Regions from separate parts of the Halomonas sp. Mc5H-6 genome, predicted to be linked through region 2. Evidence: predicted binding sites of a transcription regulator. Region 2 holds the regulator's gene; the other holds the start of a gene.
What was found. The regulator FNR, encoded in region 2, switches genes on or off when oxygen is low (the NO sensors DNR and NnrR bind a similar motif). The targets are predictions, from matches to a motif close to TTGATNTANATCAA.

Region 1: NH395_RS10060 (DUF2933 domain-containing protein) is a predicted target of FNR. The motif match lies at 2,078-2,091, and genes of this name have one in related genera.

The regions. Positions count from the first base shown of each region.
Region 1 covers NZ_JAMXSI010000006.1:15,825-20,222, reverse strand. Annotated here, with positions in the region: gene NH395_RS10085 (YiiD C-terminal domain-containing protein) at 1-36, shown strand, start outside; tRNA gene NH395_RS10080 (tRNA-Ser) at 131-218, shown strand; partial or broken gene NH395_RS10075 (IS3 family transposase) at 365-956, opposite strand; gene NH395_RS10070 (hypothetical protein) at 950-1,171, opposite strand; gene NH395_RS10065 (cation transporter) at 1,309-1,653, opposite strand; gene NH395_RS10060 (DUF2933 domain-containing protein) at 1,685-1,888, opposite strand; gene NH395_RS10055 (hypothetical protein) at 2,236-2,751, shown strand; gene NH395_RS10050 (NADH-quinone oxidoreductase subunit A) at 3,082-3,447, shown strand; gene NH395_RS10045 (heavy metal-binding domain-containing protein) at 3,498-4,398, shown strand, end outside.
Region 2 covers NZ_JAMXSI010000002.1:108,855-113,252, forward strand. Annotated here, with positions in the region: gene NH395_RS03920 (DNA polymerase III subunit epsilon) at 1-371, shown strand, start outside; gene ttcA (tRNA 2-thiocytidine(32) synthetase TtcA) at 449-1,372, shown strand; gene fnr (fumarate/nitrate reduction transcriptional regulator Fnr) at 1,369-2,106, opposite strand; gene hemN (oxygen-independent coproporphyrinogen III oxidase) at 2,170-3,591, opposite strand; gene NH395_RS03940 (alpha/beta fold hydrolase) at 3,705-4,398, shown strand, end outside.

The DNA of each region.
Region 1 (4,398 bases), on a different contig from region 2:
GCGACCGGTCGCTACGTGGTTCTTCCTGAGGCTTGATCCGAAAACGGCTTGCTATTTGGTAGCTTAGGCCATAGAATACGCGCCGTTCTGTTGGGAAAAGCACCGCTGGTCTCAAAAGAGCAAACAACGCGGAGGAGTGTCCGAGTGGTCGAAGGAGCACGCCTGGAAAGTGTGTAAGTCGAAAGGCTTCGAGGGTTCGAATCCCTCCTCCTCCGCCAAAAACATAGATTAAGCCGCTGATTTCAGCGGCTTTTTTGTTTCCTGCTTATAACTGACCCACACCTTGGCCCACACTTTCGTATTGGCTTCTACAGAATCACAGTGAACGCCTTTGGACGATTCTCCTTTTTAGACATCGCAAATTTATCGGCTCGTAGTGGATTGCTTCCACTTTCATTGAATGGATGAAGCTTTCCACGCAGGCGTTTTCCCAGCAGTTGCCTTTAAGGCTCATACTTTGACGCAACTGCTGCGTTCGCAGCCGATCCAGGTAGGCGCGTGAACAGTACTGGCTTCCATGGTCACTGTGACAGATCACCCCGATGCGGAAATTGCGTCGCCACAGCGCCATTTCCAGCGCATCGCAGACCAGGTAGGTCTGCCGTCATCCTGGTATTCATGGACCAGCCGACGACAGAGCGCGAATACAGGTCAATGATGACGGCTAGATACAGCCAACCTTCAGAGCTCATCAGGTACGTGATGTCACCGGCCCACTTCTGGTTCGGGGCGGTTGCCACAAAGTTCTGCTCCAATAAGTTGGGCGACACAGGCAAGCTATGGTCGCTGTCTGTGGTGACGACGAACTTGCGGGCAGCCTTTGGCACCTACGACTGGCGCCGCATACTGGCACCTATCGTTTTGATATCATATGGGTGACCATCGGTCGCCAGTGTAGCCTGAATGCGTCGAGCCCCATTGAGCTGCTTGCTCTGGCCGAATGCCTCTTTCACGCGACGAGCATCATGTCATGAGATATGACATTGAGTTTGTAGCTGGGTCGTTCGGGTTGCTCGCGTGCATTGCGTCGCTTCAACAGCAAAGAGTTGCTGATCACCGACAGCGAGCTGGTGGTCATGTCGATAACACCAATTATCGGGTGCAACAGGCTGATGGCGGCGCGTTCGTTGGCGCCGGTGATCATCATCACGACGTGGAGGCCCGAGGTCATGCATGACGCGAATGGCTGCTACCAACTCCTGCTTGAGGGTATCAGCCACGGCCACCTGACACAGAGCCTTACCACCGACGGCGATGGTTACCACGTTGCCCCTTTTTTTACAGTACCGATTAACGAAAGACTGCGTTTTAATGACAACTCCAAGGCTCTTTCTTGGCGTTGTCTTTAACGTTCTGGTCGACGAAGCGGTAATACTCTTCCTTGAAGCGGTTCCATCGGTCAGCGCTGACCTCGATCCCATGGCGTATAAGGATCTTTTCGACATCATCAATGCATAGCCGCAGCGCATCGTAAGCGAGACAGATATGCCTGTGTTTTTCGTCGTAGACTACCTTATCCATCCCGTAAAGCTGATCGATATCCGCTATTGCGTCGTCGATGCGCTCACGCTCATGGCGTTGGATTTTTAAATTCCGAGTCACTAATGTGTTTTCGGAAACGCCTAAGCGATGCTCTTGATGTTTCGGTTTCATAATGATCCCCCCGCATGATTTAAAGGGTGTTTCACTCCTTATCTGCTTTATCGCCGTGCCCACCGTGATGTCGATGCATAAAAAAATGCATCAATGGACAGGCTGCCAAAAAAAGTAAAGGTAAGGCCTGAAAGAGGTGAAAGTGGTGATCTGTTCCCATCAAGTAACCCACCAAAATGACAAACCCGGCAAGCGGTATCCACATCATCAGCAGACGGCTAGTTTTTTGACTCATAGGCACTCCTATAGCACTTCCGGGGGTAAAGAGGTAACGGTTGTTTGTCGATGGTTATATGCCCTCGTTACCCCAAAAATAGCCCGTTAACCTGAATTTAAACTGAAATTACACGCCGTAGTTATCTGAAGTCGCCTAGTTTTTTATAACATATCAACCTGAAACAGATTTCAAAACGGTCGACAAAAATTGACTTGTGACAATATTGAGGTATCGGGTTTGGTTTCTCTTTGACCTGCGGGCTACCTATAGGTTGTAGGCTTATAACGGAAGTTAACTCTGTCTTCTTCCATTTTTATTGGAGTAAGGCGACTTCTCGACCCGCAACACGATGAGAGGAAATTGATATGGCTAAGTATAAGAAGATCGTTGCCATTGCGTTGGCTGCAAGCCTTGGTGCCACAAGCAGCGCCACCTTCGCTCAAGGCATGAACCAAGGCGCCCAAGGTCAGGGCGGTATGATGGGCGGCCAAAGCGGCATGGGTCCTGGCATGATGATGGGAGGCCAAGGTGGCATGATGCCTTGCCCCATGATGGGTGGTATGGGTCCGATGTCCGGCATGTCCGGCATACTCGACGACGAACAAATGAGCTCGATGCGCGAGATGCGCCAGGAACATCGCTCTACTCAATTGGAGCGGATGGGCGAAATGATGAACCTGAGTGATGACATGATGATAATCATGCAGGCCGAGCGGCCTGATCCGGAGGAAGTAAAAGCGCTGCACGGTCAAATGGCTAACCTACATGGCGACATGATGGCCGATAAAGTGAGCATGCATAATCAGATGCAGGACCTGTTGACCGACGAGCAGCGACAACAGATGAAGGGAAACATGCCAAGCCACCATGGCCAGCAATAAGCCTTGGTGAGTACCACTTTGTGAATTAGGAGTGATGCCATGTGCCGATGGAAGCTGTGATGGCACTGTTTGACCAAAAACCGGATATCGACGGTACTGGTTTAGCCGGTATTGCGATTGATACACCGTGTACACCGAGGCCGCAAGACGAGCCTTACGAGGTATTCGCGTTTACGGATCAGGGACATAAACCCTCTATAATGCTATCAGTGGGGTCGGGCTATTCTCCCAGGCACGGCGCATAGCTTGCGGGTGCTCTACTATTTTTCGACTCTCGGTGGTCATCGACTTAGGTGCGGGACATGCTTGGTTGATTAATCAGGAGGTCAGATGATGACTCTTTTGGAGCAATACAGCTTACTGCTGGCCCTGGCGATTGGCGTCGTAGGCAGCGTTTTCTGTCTGTATTCGCTTGCCCGCGCGATAGGCCTGACACGTCAGGAGCCGGGCAAGGATGTGCCGGCGAGTTCCGGAGCTCTGTCGCGGGATCCGGTATGGGGGCGCTATCACGCCCGCTACTACGGATATGGGTTGCTGTTTCTGGCCTTTGATATGGAGATGGCGTTCATGTACCCGTGGGCAGTGGTTTACAAGGAAGTAGGGCTGGTTGCCTTGCTTGATATGGGCGTGTTTCTGGCGATTCTCTTTCTTGGCCTGCTTTACGGATGGAGCCAGGGGGCTTTCAGGCGGCAATGAGTTTTGATTCAGCAATAAACATAACGGGCGCACGACAGAAACGGCCCTCAGTGCTGCAGAAGCTGGTTTCTCGGGCCCTGGCGCGTAATCTGGGCTGTCTGATCGTTCCCGGGCCTGAGATTGCCCTGGCGCATGGTCTGGACGTGACAGCGGCAGGCATGCGAACCAGTACTACGCCTCGCGATGCAAGCGTGCTCATGATTGTTGGAGAGCTGTCGGAGAAAATGGGCGACGCCGTGGCCGTGCTCTACGCGCAGATGCCCCGGCCGCGTGCCATTCTCATCGTAGGCGGGCAGACACCGTCAACTTTACCTGGTGCCGATATTTCTGCAGGTCTCTCGCAAAAGGGACTGACCGAAGCCGTAGTTCGACTACAACGTGCATTCGCTGACGGTGCCTTTGTAGCCTCGCCGGAGGCGTTCGACGCCGATGTCCTGCACGCCAAGATTGAGTATGTCTGCCCCATGCATCCAGAAATTGTCGAGGATGAGCCGGGTAGCTGCCCCAAATGCGGCATGGACCTGGTAGCCCGAGAGGCAGGGGAGTCCACGCCCGACCACGATCATGAACACCAGCATGATCACGAACACCAGCACCATGGCCACAAGCATGACCATGAGCACGAGCACGAGCATTGCCATGATCAAGATCATAAGGGCCACCATGAACATCATCATGGCCATGATCACGAGCACAGTAACGAGCACCAACAGGAACACGCGCACGAAAATGCAGCGGCCGAATATACCTGCCCAATGCACCCGGAAATCGTTCGGGACGAGCCTGGAAGCTGCCCCAAGTGCGGTATGGATCTGGTAGCCCGTGAGGACGCGGAAGATGAGGGCGCCTCAGAAGAGGGCTCCGGGCACGGCCACGATCATCAACATAGCGAATCTGACCACCACTCAGAACATGAACATTCAGGCCATGATCATGGAGAACACGATCATG
Region 2 (4,398 bases):
GTCATCAGCTGCTGTATAGCGTCGAGGCCACTAAACCGCTGAACATTGAAAGTCTGCGTTCGCTGGTTGAGTTTATCGGCAATCGGCCAATCATTGGCTGGCAGCTCGATCAGCGTCTCGCCCCGCTTGAGCAGGCGCTGCGTGATCATTTGGGGTTTGGGCTGCCCAATGCCCGGGTGGATGTCACCAGGCTGCACCAGCGCCATTTGCGGCGACTACATCCCCAGGCGGAACAGGAAGCCGAGCTGGCGCGTGCGCTTGACTGCTGGCAAGTGCCCAGCAAGACGCCCCAGCGGGCGCTGGAAGACGCCACGGCCAGCGCGCTTCTGTACCTTCGCCTGCAGCGTAACGAGGTGGATACTGTTTCATAGCGGCCTGCGATTGGGTCATTGCGCTGGGAGTTGCTAGAATAACGGCTGCTTCTTTTACCATCGGCAGTGCGATTACCATGCAACATGATCCTGTTCATTTTGACCCGGCGTTGGCGACTGCCGACGCGGCACCCGGCTTATCCGACGCGGCTGACGCCTCGGAAGCCCACGATGCCAAACAAAAACGCGAGTTCAACAAGCTGCAAAAGCGGCTTCGCCGCGAAACGGGCAATGCGATTATCGACTATCGCATGATTAACGAAGGCGACCGCGTCATGGTCTGCCTGAGCGGTGGCAAGGATAGCTACACCATGCTTGAGATGCTGCTGAGCCTGCAGCGCAATGCGCCGGTCAACTTCTCGCTGATAGCCGTCAACATGGACCAGAAACAGCCGGGGTTTCCCGAGCATGTGCTGCCGACCTATCTCGAGCAACGCGGGGTGGATTACCATATTCTGGAACGTGATACCTACTCGGTGGTGAAAGAGAAAACCCCCGAGGGCAAAACCACCTGCGCGCTGTGTTCGCGCCTGCGGCGCGGGTCGCTGTATGGCTTTGCCGAGGAAATCGGTGCGACCAAGATCGCCCTGGGGCATCACCGGGAAGATATTCTGGAAACGCTGTTTTTGAACATGTTTTTCGGCGGCAGTCTGAAATCGATGCCGCCCAAGCTGCTCTCCGACGATGGCAAGAATATCATCATCCGGCCCCTGGCCTATTGCAAGGAAGCGGATATTGCCGAGTACGCGCGCCTGATGGCGTTTCCCATTATCCCCTGCAACCTGTGCGGCTCCCAGCCCAATATGCAGCGGCAGGTGGTCAAGGAGATGCTGGCCGAGTGGAACAAGAAACACCCTGGCCGTCTGGAAAGCATGTTCAAAGCGGTCACCAACGTCGCGCCTTCACAGCTGGCTGACCGTGACCTGTTCGACTTTGCCGGGCTGGAAGCCAAGCAGGCGGAATTGCTAGCCGGGCGTATTCAGGCGTTTAACGTTGGCTAGCAACCTTCTTCTTCGGCGAGCCGCTGCAGCTTCGCCATGTCGAGGATCTGTACCTCACGACCGGAAACGGCGACCACCTCCTGCGACTGCAAGCGGCTGACAATCCGGCTGACGGTCTCGACGGCCAGGCCCAAGTAGTTGCCGATGTCGGCCCTGGGCATGGAAAGACGGAAGCTGTAGGGCGAGTACCCACGGCGGCGAAAACGATCGGAAAGTGTGACCAGAAAGGTCGCCAATCGCTGATCAGCGGTCTTGGCCGATAGCAGGCGCATCATGCGCCGGTCATTGCGCAGCTCCTTGCTCATGCTGCGGTATATCTGGCCGCGTAACTCGGGTAGCTTTTCAGACAGCCGGTCGAGGCGGTCAAAGGGAATCTCGCACACGGTGGTGGTTTCCAGGGCGATCACGCTGCCGGGGTAGTGCGGCTCATCGATCGCATCGAGCCCTACCAGCTCACTGGGGAGGTAAAAGTTGGTCAGCTGGTCATGCCCGCCACCTTCGCTGGTGATCTGCTTGAGGCTCCCGGAGCGCACCGCATAGACGCTGTTGAAGGCATCCCCCTGATGGAATAGAGCCTCGCCTTTCTTGAGTGGCGCGCGTCGCTGGATGATCGCGTCGAACTGATCGATATCCTCAAGCTCCAGTGCCAGCGGCAGGCACAGCGAACTCAAGCTGCAGGTCTGGCAGCGTGCTTCGTGCAGGGCGGCGCGCCGCCGATGCGTGGCGTCCAGCATAAGAGTCTCCAACAGAGATGGCATGACCTCATTATGGAAGCTGGCGCCCATGAATAACAACCGCTAAACAATATTTGAGTAATGATGGCTGGCCTCAGAGGGCAAGCGTGCATCAAAGGCCATGGCCAGGTGGCGTATCAACAGACGGCCGATAGGCGTCACCTCGAGTCGATGTTCTCGGATATCGATCAACCCATCGTGCTGCGCCTGCTCCAGTGCGCTTAAAACTGATTTGAAATAGCCGCGCGCGATCTGCCAGCGCTCACTGAGCGTCGATAGGTCAAGCTGCATATCGCACATTAGCCGTTCGATGGCATCGCGCCGGATCAGGTCGTCTCGGCATAGCCGTATGCCGCGTTGTGTGGCCAGTTGCCCCTGATCGATCGCCGCCTGGTAGTGCCCAAGCTGGCTGTGATTTTGCGCGTAGCTGTCATCCAGGCGTGAGATGGCGGAGACGCCAAGGCCGATAAGGTCGCATTGGGCGTGGCTGGAATAGCCTTGAAAGTTGCGTTGCAGCGTACCGCGACGCTGGGCGATGGCCAGACTGTCGTCGGGCCGGGCAAAATGGTCCATACCGATATGCACGTAGCCAGCAGCCGTCAGCATTGCAATCGTGGTACGCAGCATCGCCAGCTTTTCGTCGCGACTGGGCAGCTCGGCATCAAGAATCCGTCGCTGCGGAGGGAATCGCTTTGGCAGGTGGGCGTAATTGAAGACCGACAGGCGTGCGGGGTTCAGTTCGATGACCTGGCGAAGGGTTTGCGCAAAGCTGTCGGCGGTTTGGCGTGGCAGGCCGTAAATCAGGTCGAGATTTAACGAACGGAAGCCCAGGCGGTGGGCTTCGTCCATCAAGGTTTCGGTCAGCGCCCGCGGCTGGGGGCGGTTGATCGCCTGCTGAACCTGTGGGTCGAGGTCTTGCACGCCCAGGCTCAACCGATTGAACCCCAGTGACTGCAGATGACGCAGCGTCAATACATCGGCTTCGCGAGGGTCGATTTCGATGGCGTAGTCGCGCTCAGGATCGTCTGAAAGCCCGAAGTGGGCATCCAGCTTATCCACCAGTTCGCTCATCTGATCGAGGGTCAGAAACGTCGGCGTGCCACCGCCCCAGTGGAGCTGCTCCACCGGGCGTCGGGTATCCAGGTTCTGCGCTGTCAGCGCCATTTCCTTGTCGAGCCTCGCGAGATAAGACGCGGCGAGCGCGGTGTTTTTTGTCGCGATCTTGTTGCACGCACAGTAAAAGCAGACGTTGCGGCAGAAGGGGATGTGCACATAAAGTGACAGCGGCCGTTGGGTCTGGTTACTGCGTTGCAGCGCCGCGCTGAAATCGTCGGCGGTAAACGATGGGTCAAAGGACAGCGCGGTCGGGTAGGACGTATAGCGCGGGCCGCTTCTCGCATAGCGATGGAGGCGGTCAGCGTCCCACACCGCCGCCGCGAGTGGATTACCCGGCGCTGATTGAGCTGAGTGAATGGGGGCAGGCATGAGGCAGGGCTCCAGGCTGAGTCTTGCACCATGGTAGCGAGTGCCGCCCACGGCAACGTTGAGCCACGTCAAGGAAACGCCCGTTAGCAGCAAACGGCACATAACAGGAGAGCGTGAGTTTGGACACGCAATGGCCAGAGGAAAAAGTCGTCAGCCAGCAAGCGCTGGCCGACGCGGTCGCCGAGCAGGCCGAAGGCTGTTTTTGGCGGGAAGGTCTGGGGCCTCTCAGGCTCTATGGTCAGGCAGACTTAGGCTGCCTGCTGCTCGCTCATGGAGCAGGCGCCGGGCATCGGTCAGCCTTTATGCAGCAGTTTGCCAGGGCCCTTGCGGGAAGAGGGCTGCAGGTGATGACCTTTGACCTGGGCTACATGCAGCAAATGCAGGCGACGGGCAAACGCCGCCCACCGCCCGCCATCCACCGAAGCGTTGCTGAGCTGGCGCATTGGTATGCATGCCTGGCGCCGTTAACGGTCAAGCCGCTGTGGCTTGGGGGTAAATCCATGGGTGGCCGCGTGGCGAGCATGCTGGCAAGCGAGCAACCCTGCCCCGGGCTGGTGATCGCCGGTTATCCCTTTCATCCGCCCAAGGCGCCCGACAAGCTGCGCCTGGCGCACTGGTCGAGGGTTCAGGTGCCGGCGCTGATTCTCCAGGGGGAGCGCGACCCGCTGGGGAGCCGTGATGAAGTGACGGGGTATTCGCTACCGGATAACGCTCGCGTGGCCTGGCTGACCGATGGCGACCACGACTTCAAGCCGCGTCGCGCATCGGGGCTTGATCAGACGATTTTGATTGACGAAGCCGCCGCTC